DNA from 4 places in the Erwinia sp. 9145 genome. Region 3 is predicted to be linked to each of the others. Evidence: predicted binding sites of a transcription regulator. Region 3 holds the regulator's gene; each other region holds the start of a gene.
The links. Region 3 encodes PhoB, which activates phosphate uptake and scavenging genes when phosphate is short. Its sites were predicted from a motif close to CTGTCATAAAACTGNCNNAT; they were not measured.
Positions count from the first base shown of each region.

Region 1: a site for PhoB is predicted at 2,444-2,463, ahead of pitA (inorganic phosphate transporter PitA). Genes of this name have one in related genera too.
Region 2: a site for PhoB is predicted at 2,781-2,800, ahead of glpT (glycerol-3-phosphate transporter). Genes of this name have one in related genera too.
Region 4: a site for PhoB is predicted at 1,345-1,364, ahead of pstS (phosphate ABC transporter substrate-binding protein PstS). Genes of this name have one in related genera too.

Region 1 covers NZ_JQNE01000001.1:3,694,927-3,699,140, forward strand. The annotation lists gene cybB (cytochrome b561) at 442-984, opposite strand; gene FA91_RS17465 (NAD(P)/FAD-dependent oxidoreductase) at 1,121-2,305, opposite strand; gene pitA (inorganic phosphate transporter PitA) at 2,549-4,048, shown strand; gene uspB (universal stress protein UspB) at 4,099-4,214, opposite strand, start outside.
Region 2 covers NZ_JQNE01000001.1:4,220,698-4,224,911, forward strand. The annotation lists gene yigL (sugar/pyridoxal phosphate phosphatase YigL) at 1-195, shown strand, start outside; gene glpQ (glycerophosphodiester phosphodiesterase) at 227-1,276, opposite strand; gene glpT (glycerol-3-phosphate transporter) at 1,291-2,640, opposite strand; gene FA91_RS19860 (carboxylate/amino acid/amine transporter) at 3,037-3,885, shown strand; gene FA91_RS19865 (hypothetical protein) at 3,944-4,189, opposite strand.
Region 3 covers NZ_JQNE01000001.1:788,068-792,281, forward strand. The annotation lists gene sbcD (exonuclease subunit SbcD) at 1-1,178, opposite strand, end outside; gene phoB (phosphate response regulator transcription factor PhoB) at 1,373-2,062, shown strand; gene phoR (phosphate regulon sensor histidine kinase PhoR) at 2,082-3,395, shown strand; gene FA91_RS03885 (phosphate ABC transporter substrate-binding protein PstS family protein) at 3,413-4,214, shown strand, end outside.
Region 4 covers NZ_JQNE01000001.1:3,948,348-3,952,561, reverse strand. The annotation lists gene rhaR (HTH-type transcriptional activator RhaR) at 1-133, shown strand, start outside; gene rhaT (L-rhamnose/proton symporter RhaT) at 135-1,169, opposite strand; gene pstS (phosphate ABC transporter substrate-binding protein PstS) at 1,470-2,510, shown strand; gene pstC (phosphate ABC transporter permease PstC) at 2,586-3,548, shown strand; gene pstA (phosphate ABC transporter permease PstA) at 3,545-4,214, shown strand, end outside.

The DNA of each region.
Region 1 (4,214 bases), 2.9 Mb from region 3:
CAACACCTGCAAAGAAGAAAGAATACGTTAAATAACTGTTTCTTTTAAAATAAAAACGCCCTTGTGATGTACAACGGCGATGAAAAACAAAGAAATCCTGTTTTATAAGATTCAACTACGCTAATAACGAATAAAAAGCACCCAAAAATAACAAAAAATTAAATTCAGGCTGGCGTTGAAATAAAACCATCTTCACACTGACGCAACATTATAATGCCTTTTGCTCTGATCCCAGGTTGTATCACATATTACTGGAATCCATAAGCGTGACGGTTGACAGAAAGATTAAATAATTAATGTAATAATTCGCTTTATAATGATGACCCAATCCTGTAATGGGTAAAAATAAGGTGGCCGTGCGCGCCGGATGGCGCACAGCGTTGGCGATCGCCGGCGCAATCCGCTGTCGCAGCGGTTAAAGAAGCTGTGCCTGTGGTGATGCTACCGGCGCTGACGCCGCGAAGGCATCATGCGCAGCAGCGTATTGTCCTTAAACAGATAGTGGTGCGCCAGCGCGGCGGCGGTATGTAAACCAATCAGCCAGTACCCCAGCGGAGCCAGCAGTTTATGCCACTGGTTAAAACGTTTGGAAAGGGTGTGATCCGCAGCGTCGGCATAAGGCATCGCCACGCCGTACAGGCTCCACTCCGCCCCCCAAAAATAGCGCGAGAGAATGGCGCTGGCAGGCAGGGCGATAAAAAGCGCATACAGGCAGGTATGCGTAAGATGCGCCATGCCGGTATGCCAGCGCTTCGGTACCGGCACGATAGCGGGAGTGCGTTTAATCAGCCGCAGAAAAAGCCGCAGCAGCATCAGGCAAAACACGGTCGCGCCGGCGGTAATATGGGTAATGGCGACCGCATAGCCCTGCCATGATGGCCCGTCCGGCACCCACGGCCGGATTTGCACCGTGCCATAGGCGAGGACAAGCAGGAGTAGCGTCAGCCAGTGCAGGAAAATTTGTGAAGCGGCGTAGTTGTTCATGTCTCAATGCGGGCCTTTACAGAAGGTAAAATATAACAATTCTCATTACTCTACTCTGTATCATTTATTAACTTCTGGATAATCCTTTTTCTGCGCTAATGAGCGATATAAAAGCAAGCCGGTAAACAGAGGTCGCTCAAATCGCCTGCGCGCAGGCCCAGGCCGAGCTCCAGGCCCACTGAAAGTTGTAGCCCCCGAGCCAGCCGGTAACGTCGATCACCTCGCCGATGAAGTACAGGCCCGGCACGTCGCGGGCCTCCATCGTTTTTGATGACAGCAGCGTGGTATCCACGCCGCCAAGCGTCACTTCGGCGGTGCGATAGCCTTCCGTGCCGTTCGGCTGCACGCGCCACTGGTGCAACGCGGAGGCCAGCGCTTCCTGTTGACGGCTGTTAAGTTGCCTGAGCGAACATTCCGGCACGATACCCAGCAGTTGCAGACACTCCACCAGACGGCGCGGCAGCACCTTCGCCAGCGTATTTTTCAGGCTCTGATTCGGGTGCGCCTCACGCTCTTCATTCATAAGCTGATGAAGATCGCACGCCGGCGACAGATCGACCGTGATGAATTCGCCCGGCTGCCAGTAGCTGGAAAGCTGAAGCACCGCCGGGCCGGAGAGCCCGCGGTGAGTAAACAGCAGCGCTTCTTTAAATACCGTGCCATTTTCGGCGGTCAGAACGGCGGGTACCGCCACGCCAGAGAGGGTTTGTAACTGCGCCAGCAGCGGCTTGTGCAGCGTGAACGGCACCAGGCCCGCGCGGGTGGGATAAACGTTCAGGCCAAACTGCTCCGCGATTTTATAGCCAAACGGCGATGCGCCCAGCCCCGGCATCGACAATCCGCCGGTAGCGATCACCAGCTTCTCCGCCCGCACGGTTGCGCCGTTCAGCGCCAGCGTATAGCCACCTTCATCACGCTCAACGCTCAGCACCTCGCTGCGCAGGCGCAGAGTCACCTGCCCCGCCTCGCACTCCTTCAGCAGCAGATCGACAATCTGCTGCGCGGTGTCGTCGCAGAACAGCTGGCCGAGCGTTTTTTCGTGCCAGGCGATGCCGTGTCGATTCACCAGATCGATAAAATCCCATTGGGTGTAGCGCGCCAGCGCGGATTTACAAAAGTGAGGATTGTGGGAAAGGTAGGCCGACGGCTCGGTATAGAGGTTGGTGAAATTACAGCGTCCGCCGCCGGACATCAATATTTTGCGCCCGGCCTTTTTACCGTTATCAAGCAGCAGTACGCGCCTGCCGCGCTGCCCGGCCTGCGCAGCGCAGAACAGCCCGGCTGCCCCGGCACCGATGATAATAACGTCAAACTTTTCCACGCGCGTTTGCCCACCTGCTTAAAAGACGGTGATTGTAGAGAGTTGCCTGGATCGATGCCAGCGTCACCGGCCTGTCATCCCAGAAACATTTATTAACCGGATGATTTTTCGACATATTGTGTTGCCTGCGTTTGATAGCTGACATAAATCTGTCAAAAAAGACTATATTTTGCTTTCCCCTGGCGCAGTTTCTCGCGGATAATGCGCCGCGTTCATGTCCTTCAAAAATATGGCGTAACGCTTATGCTACATCTGTTTGCTGGTCTTGATTATCATACCGGCCTGTTACTTGTTCTTGCGCTGCTGTTCGTTCTGTTTTATGAGGCCATCAACGGCTTTCACGATACGGCAAATGCAGTGGCTACGGTTATCTATACCCGCGCGATGCGCTCGCAGTTGGCAGTCGTCATGGCGGGGGTATTCAATTTCTTTGGTGTGCTGTTAGGCGGGCTGAGCGTTGCGTACGCGATTGTCCATCTGCTTCCCACCGATCTCCTGTTAAACGTCGGTTCCGCTCATGGACTGGCCATGGTCTTTTCCATGCTGCTGGCCGCGATTATCTGGAACCTCGGCACCTGGTATTTTGGTCTGCCTGCCTCCAGTTCACACACGCTTATCGGTGCCATCATTGGTATCGGCCTGACCAACGCGCTACTGACCGGCACCTCGGTGGTAGAAGCGCTGAATATCCCAAAAATGATCGGCATCTTTCTGTCGCTGGTGATTTCACCCATTGTCGGCCTGATCATCGCAGGCGGGCTGGTATTCATCCTGCGTCGCTACTGGAGCGGCAGCAAAAAACGCCGCCGTATCCATATGACGCCAGCCGAACGTGAAAAAATCGACGGCAAGAAAAAACCGCCGTTCTGGACGCGGATCGCCCTGATCGTTTCTGCCATCGGCGTCAGCTATTCTCACGGTGCCAACGACGGCCAGAAAGGCATCGGCCTGATTATGCTGGTGCTGATTGGCGTGGCGCCTGCGGGCTTTGTGGTCAATATGAACGCCTCCGGTTATGACATCACCCGCACGCGCGATGCGGTCAATCATCTGGGACAGTTCTATCAGCAGAAGCCGGAAACGCTGACACACATTGTGCAGATGGCGCCGCCTGCGGTGCCCACGCCGGAAGAGAACCGGGACGGCCCGAAGGAGTTTCACTGCAACGCGTCTCGCGCGCTGCCCGCTATTGAGCGTGCGCAGGGTCTGCTGAACAATCTGCAAAGCTATGATGCGCTCAGCCTCGATCAGCGCGCGCAGCTTCGCCGTCTGCTGATGTGTATCTCTGATACGGCGGACAAAGCGGCCAAGCTGCCGGAAACCAATGGCGAAGATCGTCGTTTCCTCAGTCAGCTTAAGGGCGATTTGCTGAATACCGTCGAGTACGCGCCGGTGTGGATCATCATTGCCGTGGCGATGGCACTGGCGCTCGGCACCATGGTCGGCTGGCGTCGTGTTGCCACCACCATCGGCGAGAAGATTGGTAAGAAAGGCATGACCTACGCGCAGGGCATGGCGGCGCAGATGACGGCGGCGGTTTCAATCGGTGTCGCCAGCTATACCGGCATGCCTGTGTCAACCACGCACGTGCTCTCTTCCTCGGTGGCGGGCACCATGCTGGTTGACGGTGGTGGCGTGCAGGGCAAGACCATCAAGAATATTCTGCTGGCCTGGGTGCTCACCCTGCCCGTTTCAATTGTGCTGTCCGGCTGTCTTTACTGGGTGGCGCTGAAGTTCGTCTGAGCGGTATGAGAGCAGAAAAGGGTGGGCATGTTGCCCACCCTTTTTTTCGTTCAGTGCCAGATGATCAGGCCAATCAGGCTGATAACCACTAACCCGCACAGCGCGCTGGTCAGCAAAAACTGGCCGCGCACCCGCTCGCAGCGGCGGATAAACTCATCATCATGAT
Region 2 (4,214 bases), 3.4 Mb from region 3:
GGCTTTTCGCTGAAAGAGTGCATTTCGTTTGGCGACGGCATGAATGATAAAGAGATGCTGACCATGGCGGGCAAAGGCTGCATCATGAGTAATTCTCATCAGCGCCTGAAGGATCTCCTGCCGGATCTGGAGGTCATCGGGCCTAATGCCGACAACGCGGTGCCGGTTTACCTGCGCAAGCTTTATAACGTGTAAAATTCCGCCCTCAGTCGAGGGCGGAATGCGTTTAGTGATGAAGAAAGCGCACGGCCTTGTCCGGGAAATCGGTGAACAGGCCGTCTACCTGCGCCTGGTTATAGAGCACGTCATAGACGCGATCGACGTTGTCAGCCCAGGGCGGTAGCTGGTCGGCGCGAACGGTATAGGGATGCACCACCATCTTGTTCTGATGCGCTTCCTGAACCATATCCGTCAGACGGATTCTCGCTTTTGTCGAGCCAGGCGCAATCAGCATGTGATAGTCCGGGCCGATGCCGTCGGCGTACTGCGCGATGGTTTTCATCGCGCCGGGTTTGAACATCCAGTCGTAGCTGTAGTTGACCCATTTGCCGTTTTTCTGCTCCTGCGTCTCTTTTGAGTCGGTATCGGTGATGAGCTGTACCAGCCTCAGATCCATTCCTCTTTTCGGCTCCAGTTCCGTTTTGATCCGCTTCAGCTCGTTGTAGTCGAAACACTGCAACCAGACATTATCGCTTTTGCCGCTGTAGCCATAGCGCTTCAGTACATCCAGTACCTTCGCAGAGATATCCTTGCCTTCCTGACGGTGAAACCACGGCGCTTTGATCTCGGTATAAATGCCGATATTTTTGCCCGTAGAGTGGTTCAGCCCCTGAATAAACTCGATTTCCTCTTCAAAGGTATGAACGCGAAAGTCGGACTTACCCATAGGGAAACGACCAGGGAAAGTTTGCACTTTTTTGCCGTCTTTTACGGTGAAGCCTTCGGTAAACTTAAGGCCTTTGATTTCCGCCAGCGTGAAGTCAATGGCATAAAAGCGACCATCTTTGCGGGCGCGGTCGGGATAGCGTTCCGCCACGTCAGTGACGCGATCGAGGTAGTGATCGTGAAGCACAACCAGCCGGTCGTCTCTGGTCATCACCAGATCCTGTTCGAGGAAATCCGCTCCCTGCGCGAAGGCCATCGCCTTGGCGGGAAGTGAATGCTCAGGTAAATACCCGCTTGCGCCGCGATGAGCGATAACAATTTTTTCCTGCGCGGCCAGCGCGCCCGCTGAAGTACCGATCAACAATGCGGTCACTAACATGGCTAACTTCATAGACTTCCCCTTATTTATTTCATCTGACTGATGTGCTGCTTGTGCTTGTTTTCACTGAGCATTGTCATGATCAGCAGGATAACCGCCATGACGCCGCCGCCAATCATCAGTATGAATCCGCCATCCCAGCCATACGCATCGACGGTGTAACCTACCACGGCGCTGGCCGCGACCGAACCGCCCAGATAGCCAAACAGGCCGGTAAAACCAGCCGCGGTGCCCGCTGCTTTTTTGGGCGCCAGTTCCAGTGCATGCAGGCCAATCAGCATTACCGGGCCGTAAATCAGAAAGCCGATAACAATCATACAAGCCATATCAATATTCGGATTTCCGGCGGGGTTCATCCAGTAAACCACCGTTGCGATGGTCACCAGCACCATAAAGAACACGCCGGTTGCGCCACGGTTGCCCTTAAAGACTTTATCCGACATCCAGCCGCACAGCAGCGTGCCCGGAATGCCGGCATACTCATACAGGAAGTAAGCCCAGGACGATTTATCCAGCGCGAAGTGCTTCGCCTCTTTTAAATAGGTGGGCGACCAGTCAAGAATGCCGTAGCGCAGCAGATAAACGAACACGTTAGCCAGCGCGATGTACCACAGCAGCTTGTTAGGCAGAACGTACTGCATGAAGATCTGCTTCGCTGTCAGCTCTTCTTCGTGTTTTTCATCGTAGTCCGGCGGGTAGTCATTTTTATACTCTTCAATGGGCGGCAAACCGCAGGATTGCGGCGTATCGCGCATCAGGGCGAAGGCAATCAGCGCAACCAGAATCGCGCCGAAAGCCGGCATATAGAGCGCGGCTTTCCAGTCGTTAAACCACGCCATGCCGAGCAGAAACAGTAGCGGAGGTAAACCCCCGCCGACGTTATGCGCACAGTTCCAGACGGAAACGATGCCGCCGCGCTCTTTCTGCGACCACCAGTGGACCATGGTGCGTCCGCAGGGCGGCCAGCCCATCCCCTGAAACCAGCCGCAGAGAAACAGCAGCACGAACATCACCATAATGCTCGACGTGGCCCAGGGCACAAAGCCCATAAACAGCATGACAGCACCGGCCAGGATCAGACCGGCGGGCAGAAACACGCGTGGGTTTGAACGGTCAGAAACCGAGCCCATAATGAATTTAGAAAAACCGTAGGCGATGGAAATGCCGGAAAGCGCAAAACCGAGATCGCCGCGCGAGAAGCCCTGTTCGACCAGATAGGGCATAGCCAGCGCAAAGTTTTTACGCACCAGATAGTAGGCAGCGTAACCGAAAAATATCCCCAGGAAGATTTGCCAACGCAGTTTGCGGTAGAGCGGATCTACTCGGCCGTCGTCGACGCGCGGCTGATGTGCCGCTGGCTTGAAAATACTGAGCATGTGGCCTCCAATGGCACGATAGTGTTTTATTTTTATGCGCCCTGCGGCGCGCCAGAAAACAGGTGAAGATGAAATGAAATGTTCCATTTCGCGCGCAGAATAAGTGAGAAGAAACAAAGAATCCGTGAAGAAGAGCGCAATTGTTACAGATTTATGACAGAGCGATCGTTTGTGTGTCGTATTTCACGAAAATATTTCACTTCTCAGCCATGAGAATGTGAGATTTATCACTATTAAACGCAATCGTAAAAGCTCCTTTTTTCGCTTCTGCGCGTTTATGTTCTCAAAAGAAAATCAGGAGAGGTTATAGTTTGCGCACTTGTCAACGAAATAGTTCTCTGCCATTTGCCGGTTTTTGCTACTCTGTCGCCACTTTTCACTGGCAGGTTCTTCATTGTGACATTACTGATTGTCACCACAGTTTTGTGGGCATTTTCTTTCAGCCTCATTGGCGTCTATCTCGCCGGGCAGGTGGACAGCGTTTTTTCCGTACTGGTGCGACTGCTGCTGGCGGCGGCGGTATTTCTGCCTTTTCTGCGCGCCAGAGGCTATCGTCCATCGACGCTGATGCTCTATATGGCCGTGGGCGCGCTCCAGCTTGGCATCATGTATTTAATCAGTTTCGAGGCTTATCTGTATCTCAGCGTCTCGGAACTGCTGCTGTTTACCGTACTGACGCCGCTCTATATCACGTTGATTTACGATCTGCTGCGCGGGCGTGGCGTGCGTTTGGGCTACGCTGCCAGCGCGCTGCTGGCGGTAGTAGGTGCCGCGATCATTCGCTACGACAGAGTGAGCGATAACTTCTGGTTTGGCCTGCTGCTGGTCCAGTTAGCAAATATCTGTTTTGCCGTGGGTATGGTTGGTTACAAGCGGTTGCAGGAGACGAGGCCCATGCCGCAGCACACCGCTTTTTCCTGGTTCTATCTGGGTGCTGCGCTGGTGGCGGTGGTGGCGTGGTTTCTGTGGGGCAATCCGAACAAACTGCCTACCACCTCGCTTCAGTGGGGCATTCTGCTCTGGCTGGGCGTGGTGGCTTCCGGGCTGGGCTATTTTATGTGGAATTACGGCGCCACGCAGGTTGATGCCGGGACATTGGGGATCATGAATAATATGCATGTGCCTGCTGGTCTTCTGGTTAATTTAGCCATCTGGCAGCAGCAGCCGCACTGGACAAGTTTTCTGATTGGCGGCGCGGTAATATGCGCTTCGTTGTGGGTGCATCGACGGTGGGTAATAAAATAAAAGCAGACGTTTAATAAAATCGGGAAATAAACAGTTATTTCCCGAAAAATAACGAATATTATTTAATCCATTCGTTAATTTTATCTACAATGCCACCGAAAATATTTTCGACAAATGAGCCAACACGATTACCCAGGTCTTTACCAACGCCAGTGAAATCTTCTTTGGTATACCCCAGTTCTGCCGCAGGCTTGAAGCTTTCAAAAATATTTCCGAAAAATGATCCAATAGCATCACTCAGGGAATCCTGAATTTTACCTGCGCCATTTACCGCTTCAATTTCAGTACTTTTTAATTCTCTCATATTAAAATCCTTTTATTACTCATTA
Region 3 (4,214 bases):
AGCAGCGTGGCGCGCGCCAGCCGCTCCGGCGTTTCGTTTTCTTCCATCGCCAGCCGACGCGCAAACACCTCCTGTACGCTGAGTTCGCTCAGCGTCTCATTGCTTTGCCGGGCAATGGTCTGTTCGCGCTGCTCACGGCTGCGGCGCAGCAGCACTACCTCCACCGGCAGCGTGTCGGTGAGTGCCTCAATACGGCGCTGAATATCATTCAGCCATGCCTGGCTGACGATTTCGATATCGAGCCACGTTGGTTTGCCGTCTGTGCGCGGCGCGATGGCGGCGAGCTGGCGTTCTATCTCCGCCAGCGAGCCTTTAATCATCTGCATGGGCTGAAACAGCGGGATAGCAAGCGGTTGCACCTGACTGAGTTTCCCCTCCTGAAAATCCACCAGAAAAACGCTCTTTTCTTTGCCCAGTTCATCAAAACTGAGCGGGATCGGCGAGCCGCTGTAGCGAATATGTTCGCTGTTGGCAACGCGCTGCGCGCGATGGATATGGCCCAGCGCGATATAGTCGGCGGGGGGAAACGCGTTCGCAGGAAACGCATCCAGCGTGCCGATATAGATATCGCGCACCGCATCACTTTTCGTCACGCCAACGGTGGTCAGATGGCCGGTGGCGATAATCGGCAACGGCAGGCCAAGCGACTCGCGCTGAAGCAGTGCCGCCTGCCAGCAACGCTGATAGTGGTCAGCAATCGCCTCCAGCAGGGTTTGCTGTTTTTCCCGGCCGGACTGGCCTGCGCGGCTCAGCAGGATATCGCGCGGCCGAAGAAAAGGAACGGCGCAGAGCAGCGCGCCCGGCTGGCCATCACGCGTGTTGAGCAACAGCACCTGTTCGGCCGGATCGTTCATGGCGGCGGCGATCACGCGGGTATTCAGGCAGGCCAACAGCGCGCGTGACTCATTCAGCGTGGCGACCGAGTCATGATTGCCGCCCAGCACCACTAACTGGCAGCCGGTTTGCTGGAGATCAACGACGAAGCGATTATAGAGTTCGCGCGCGTAGCTGGGCGGCGAACCGGTATCAAAAATATCGCCGGCCACAATAATGACGTCGACCTGATGATCAACTGCCTGCGTCAGTAACCAGTTAAGAAACGCCTGGTGTTCAGCCGCGCGGCTTTTGGTATAGAAATGCTGGCCCAGGTGCCAGTCGGCGGTATGAATAAGTCGCATGAAGCCTCTGTGGCAGCGAAGCGGATGCGACGATTATAAACAGCGACGCTAAAAAACCTACCCCGCATGTTGGAAAGCGCTTCGCAAAACAGTCATAAAAGCCGCAGTGTACCCGTGCTTTTTTCATAAAACTGTCATAAAACTGACGCATAATGGCGCCGCAAATCCCAGAAGCATCCGTTGCAGGAGCAATAATGGCTAAGCGTATTTTGGTGGTGGAAGATGAAGCCCCTATCCGTGAGATGCTGTGTTTCGTACTTGAGCAAAATGACTATCAGCCGATTGAAGCGGAAGATTATGACAGCGCCATCAACTTGCTGATTGAACCCTGGCCCGATTTGATCCTTCTGGACTGGATGTTGCCCGGCGGAACCGGCCTTCAGTTTATTAAGCACTTAAAGCGTGAGGCGATGACGCGCGATATTCCTGTCATGATGCTGACCGCGCGCGGCGAAGAGGAAGACCGCGTGCGTGGTCTGGAAGTGGGCGCGGACGACTACATTACGAAACCCTTTTCACCCAAGGAGCTGGTGGCGCGCATCAAAGCGGTGATGCGGCGTATTTCGCCGATGGCGTTGGAAGAGGTGATTGAAATCCAGGGGCTGAGTCTCGATCCCTCGTCGCATCGCGTGATGTCGAACACCCAGCCGCTGGATATGGGGCCGACTGAGTACAAGCTGCTGCACTTCTTTATGACCCATCCGGAGCGGGTATACAGCCGTGAACAGTTGCTTAATCATGTCTGGGGCACTAACGTGTATGTCGAAGATCGTACCGTTGACGTGCATATTCGCCGCTTACGTAAAGCGCTTGAGCACACCGGTCACGACCGCATGGTGCAGACGGTGCGCGGAACAGGCTACCGCTTCTCTGCACGCTACTGATCGCTCGGGAGCCTGAACCGTGTTGGAACGCCTCTCCTGGAAGAGATTGCTGCTGGAGCTGGTACTGGTTTGCCTGCCCGCGCTGATTATCGGGCTGCTGGCGGGCGGACTACCCTGGCTGCTGTTGCTCTCCTTGCTGGCCCTGCTGGGCTGGCACTTCATCAATTTGCTGCGCCTTTCTTACTGGCTGTGGGTCGATCGCAGCATGACGCCGCCCGCCGGTCGCGGTAGCTGGGAGCCGCTTTTTTATGGGCTTTACCAGATGCAGGCGCGCAACCGGCGTCGGCGCCGCGAACTGGGCAATCTGATTAAACGCTTTCGCAGCGGCGCGGAATCGCTGCCCGATGCGGTGGTACTGACCACCGAAGAGGGGATGATTTTCTGGTGTAATGGTCTGGCTCAGCAGATGCTTGGCCTGCGCTGGCCGGAGGATAATGGTCAGAACATCCTCAACCTGCTGCGTTATCCTGAGTTTACCCGCTATCTGCGCCAGCGCGATTTCTCGCGTCCCCTGACGCTGGTGCTGAACAACCAGCGCCATCTTGAGTTTCGCCTGATGCCTTATACGGAAGGGCAGTGGCTGCTGGTAGCGCGTGATGTTACCCAGAGACATCAGTTAGAGGGCGCGCGGCGAAACTTTTTCGCCAACGTCAGCCACGAACTGCGCACGCCGCTGACGGTGTTGCAGGGCTACCTTGAGGTTATGAGCGACTCGGTTCTTGAAGGGCCGCTGCGCGAGAAGGCCCTGCACACCATGCAGGAGCAAACGCGGCGTATGGATGCGCTGGTCAGCCAACTGCTGACGCTGTCGCGCATTGAGGCCGCGCCCGCACTGGATCTGCGTGAAAAAGTCGATGTGCCGCTGATGCTGCGCCTGCTGCAACGCGAAGCGGAAACGCTCAGCCACGGACGCCACGAGATTCGTTTTAATACCGATCCGCATCTTAAAGTCTACGGCAACGATGAGCAGCTGCGCAGCGCCATATCGAACCTGGTGTATAACGCGGTAAACCATACGCCGGACGGCACGCGCATCGATATCAGCTGGCTGAAAACGCCGCTTGGCGCGCAGTTTAAAGTAAAAGACAACGGGCCCGGGATCCCGGCAGAGCATATCCCCCGCCTGACCGAGCGTTTCTACCGCGTGGATAAAGCGCGCTCGCGCCAGACCGGCGGCAGCGGGCTGGGGTTGGCGATTGTTAAACACGCGCTGGGACACCATAATGCACGGCTGGATATTACCAGCCAGCCGGACATTGAAACCTGTTTCAGCTTCCTGCTGCCGCCGGGGTTGATTGTCAGTGGTGAATCGCCACAAAATGCCTCTCGCTGAGGCAATCGGAAAAGATGATGAAAACGCTGTTTCTAGCCGTCGCGCTGCTGTTCAGCACCCTTGCACAGGCTGGCACGCTGGTCGGTAACCTGAGCGGCGTCGGCTCGGATACGCTGGGCAACCTGATGGCGCTGTGGGGCGAAAATTTTAACCGGCAATATCCCGGCGTGAACGTGCAAATTCAGGCTGCGGGTTCTTCGACCGCACCAACCGCGCTGGCTGCGGGCGCCGCACAGCTGGGAGCGATGAGCCGCCCGATGCAGGCTGTAGAGCGTGAACTTTTTGAGGCCCGCTACGGCTATCCGCCGCTGGCGATCCCCGTCGCGCTGGATGCGCTGGTAGTGGTGGTGAATCAGGACAATCCTTTACCGGGCCTGAATATACGCCAGCTCGACGCGATTTTCTCAATTACCCGGCGCTGTAGCGGCACCGCCGCCATCAACCGCTGGGGCGATCTTCAACTGATGCCGCCTGGCTGGAAGGATCGTGTCCTTCAGCGGTTTGGCCGTAACTCCGCCTCCGGCACCTGGGGCTTCTTCCGGCAGCAGGCGCTGTGCAATGGCGATTTCCGCAAAGACGTGGGGGAATACCCCGGCTCGGCGGCGGTGGTGCAGGCCGTTGCCGGAACGTTAAACGGCATTGGCTATGCCAGCATGGGCATTCGCCTGAGCGGTGTGAAGACTCTGCCTGTCGCCCGCGAAGGCACTGCCTGGGTGCAGCCAACGGCGGAATCCATTCGCAATGGCCGCTATCCCTGGGCACGTCCGCTTTACATTTATGTCAACAAAGCGCCAGGTAAACCGCTGGCCCCGCTTACGG
Region 4 (4,214 bases), 3.2 Mb from region 3:
CAGTAACCTGTTAATCAGCGACATCGCTGCACAATGTGGCTTTGAAGACAGTAACTATTTTTCTGTCGCGTTCACCCGAGAGACGGGCGTGACGCCACGGCTGTGGCGTCAACAGTTTGCGTTAACGTCCTGATTCAATTAGCCATTCCCAGACCGACAATATTCGCCGCCAGAATGATAACCATACAGCCAATTCCCAGCACCCTCACCGGACGGCGGCCGGCCGCTTTCCACTCTTTCATTACCAGCCCAACCAGCCCGCCGCACAGCACGTAAAAACTCATATGCAGCATCCAGCTCATATAGTCGTACTGCGCCGGGATCCGCGCGTGGCCCCACGCATAGAAGAAAAATTGCAGATACCACATCAGACCGCCCAGCGCGGAAAGCAGCACGTTGGCGATAATCAGCGGCGTAGCCAGCGAGAAATCGGCTTTGACCGACAGCGTCTTCACCGTTGCCAGGCGAATAATGCAGAAGCCCAGGTTAATTAATGCGCCGCCGCCCATAATCACCACATAGCTCGGCAGAGCAACGTAGAGCGGATCGACGCCGAGGCTGGCTGCCGCTTCGTGCATCGGTTTCGCCGCGTCCATGGCGAAAGACATGCCTGCCGAGAAAATGCCGCACATTATCGCCAGCAGCAGGCCTTTTTTCAGGTTGAACTCTTCCGCTTTAATGCCCATCTGGCGCTCTTTAAGCTGCCCGGCGCGGGTGACGATCGCCACGCCAACCACCGCCACCAGCACGCCAAGCAGCGTCATCCGGCCACCCTGCGTACCCAGCAATACGTCGAATTTCCCGTTCATCAGCGGCGTCATCAGCGTACCGACAATCAGCGTAATGCCGATGGCAATGCCGATGCCCATCGACATGCCGAGGTAGCGCATGGTCAGGCCGTAATTGATATTGCCAATCCCCCACATGGCGCCAAACAGAAACACCGGTAGCAGCGTGGCGGCGCTGAAAGATCCGTAGTAGGCCCAAAAATCCGGCAGCAGCAGCGCGCTGACAACCCACGGCAGGATAAGCCATGAAACGATACCGCCGACCGACCACATGGTTTCCCAGGACCAGTGACGAACTTTTTTAAACGGGGCGTAAAAGCAGGCCGCGCTGGCGGCACCGATCAGGTGCCACATAATTCCCATGGTGATTGCGTTGCTCATTCTTTTTCCTCACTCTTTTTGAGGTGGCCGGATCGGATAAACAGATCCTGATGCTGGTGAGTCTAAAGAGCAGAGAACAGGCTAACCTTCAGGGGAGTGCCGCTTAACGGGTAAAGCTGGCAGAATTCAGCGGATGCTGCTGACAGCGATCACAATTTGCCGATCGCCCGGCGGGCTGTAATAAAACTGTCATATTGCGTACATTTTACTGTCACGAAACTGTCCTATTTTGCCTCCAGCAGCAATCAATATTCTTATTAAAACGGCATACGACCCGACTTTTAATCCCCCGGAGGGAATATGACTCTGATGCAAAAAACCCTGGTGCAGTGCGTGACAGCGGCTCTTTCCTTAAGCGTGGTATCTGCCTTTGCCGCCACTAATCTCACCGGTGCGGGCGGGACTTTCCCGGCGCCGGTTTATAATAAGTGGGCGGCAGATTACAACGCAGCGACGGGTGCTCAGGTTAACTATCAGGGGATCGGCTCATCCGGCGGCGTGAAGCAGATTATCGCCAAAACCGTGGATTTTGGTGCCTCCGATGCGCCAATGAAAGATGAAGATTTAGAGAAAAACGGTCTGTTCCAGTTCCCGACCGTTATCGGCGGCGTGGTGCTGGCGGTGAATATCCCTGGCGTGAAATCCGGCCAGCTGACGCTGGATGGCAAAACCGTTGGTGATATCTATCTCGGCACGGTCAAAAAATGGAACGATCCGGCCATCACAAAGCTGAATCCCGGCGTGAAACTGCCTGACAGCAACATCAACGTGGTGCGTCGCGCGGACGGTTCCGGCACCTCCTTCGTGTTCACCAGCTACCTGGCAAAAGTGAACAGCGACTGGAGCAGCAAAGTGGGTAAAGGCAACACCGTAAACTGGCCAACCGGCCTGGGCGGCAAGGGCAACGATGGCGTCGCCGCGTTCGTTCAGCGTCTGCCAGGCTCCATCGGCTATGTGGAATATGCCTACGCGAAGCAGAACAGTCTGGCCTATACCAAACTGTTGGATGCCGATGGCAAAGCGGTCGAACCGGGCGAGCAGAGCTTTAGCGATGCGGCGAAAGGCGCTGACTGGAGCAAATCTTTTGCCCAGGATCTGACCTTCCAGAAAGGCGATAACGCATGGCCGATCACCTCAACCACCTTCATCCTGGTGCATAAAGATCAGGCGAACGCTGAAAAAGGCAAAGCGGTGCTTGAATTCTTCGACTGGGCGTATAAAAACGGCGGCAAAACCACCAGCAGCCTGGACTACGCTTCACTGCCGGACACCGTGGTTGAGCAGGTTCGCGCAGCCTGGAAAACCAATGTGAAAGACAGCAGCGGCAAAGCGCTGTACTAAGCTGCGGCGGAGCTATTCGCCCATACCGCGAGGCGGCGTTCAGTCCGCCTCAACACTTCCGACATTGAGAACGCTATGGCTGCAACCAGGTCGACTTTCAAGGCTCCCGGAAAGCAAGGTGACATTCTGTTTGGCGCGCTGGTTAAGCTGGCGGCGCTGGTCGTGCTGTTGCTGCTCGGTGGGATTATTGTCTCGCTTATTATCTCCTCCTGGCCCAGCATACAGAAGTTCGGCTTTTCCTTTTTGTGGACCAAAACCTGGGATGCGCCCGGCGAGCAGTTTGGCGCGCTGGTGGCGATTTACGGCACCGTCGTGACTTCCCTTATCGCCCTGATTATTGCCGTTCCCGTGAGCTTTGGCATCGCGCTGTTTCTGACCGAGCTGGCGCCGGCCTGGCTGCGTCGTCCGCTTGGCGTGGCGATAGAGCTGCTGGCGGCGATCCCCAGTATTGTTTATGGCATGTGGGGACTGTTTATTTTTGCCCCGCTGTTTGCCACGTATTTCCAGACGCCGCTGGGCGACCTGATGGCGAATATCCCCATCGTCGGCGCGCTGTTCTCCGGCCCGGCCTTTGGTATCGGCATACTTGCCGCCGGCATCATTCTTGCCATTATGATCATTCCTTATATCGCTTCGGTGATGCGCGACGTGTTCGAACAAACCCCGGTGATGATGAAGGAATCTGCCTACGGCATCGGTTGTACCACCTGGGAAGTTATCTGGCGCATCGTGCTGCCGTTTACTAAAAACGGCGTAATTGGCGGCATTATGCTTGGTCTTGGCCGCGCGCTGGGTGAAACCATGGCGGTCACCTTTATTATCGGCAACACCTGGCAGCTGGACAGCGCCTCGCTGTTTATGCCGGGCAACAGCATCACCTCCGCACTGGCGAATGAGTTTGCCGAGGCGGAATCCGGCGTGCATACCGCCGCGCTGATGGAGCTGGGACTGATCCTGTTTATCATTACGTTTATCGTGCTGGCCTGCTCTAAATTTATGATCCTGCGGCTGGCGAAAAATGAAGGAGCGCGCTCATGACCACCATGGAGATGCAGGCCCGCGCCGAACTGAACGCCTCACGCCGCAAAATGCAGGCGTGGCGGCGAATGAAAAACCGCATCGCCCTGACGCTTTCCCTGCTGACCATGGCCTTTGGCCTGTTCTGGCTGGTGTGGATTTTATTTGCAACGGTCACCCGCGGCATTGACGGCATGACGCTGTCGTTGTTTACCGCCAACACGCCGCCGCCGAATACCGCAGGCGGCGGCCTGGCGAACGCCATCGCGGGCAGCGGCCTGCTGATTTTATGGTCGACGGCGGTCGGCACGCCGCTGGGTATTCTGGCGGGGATCTACCTCGCGGAATACGGCCGCAAATCCTGGCTGGCGGAGGTGGTGCGTTTTATTAACGATATCCTGCTCTCCGCGCCCTCCATTGTGGTTGGCCTGTTCGTTTACACTCTCGTTGTCGCCCGGATGCAGCACTTTTCGGGTCTGGCGGGCGTGGTGGCGCTGGCGCTGTTGCAGATCCCCATTGTTATCCGCACCACGGAAAACATGCTGAAGCTCGTGCCGGACAGCCTGCGCGAAGCGGCTTACGCGCTGGGCACGCCGAAGTGGAAGATGATTTCGGCGATTACGCTGAAAGCCTCCGTATCCGGCATCCTGACCGGCGTGCTGCTGGCGATTGCGCGCATTGCGGGTG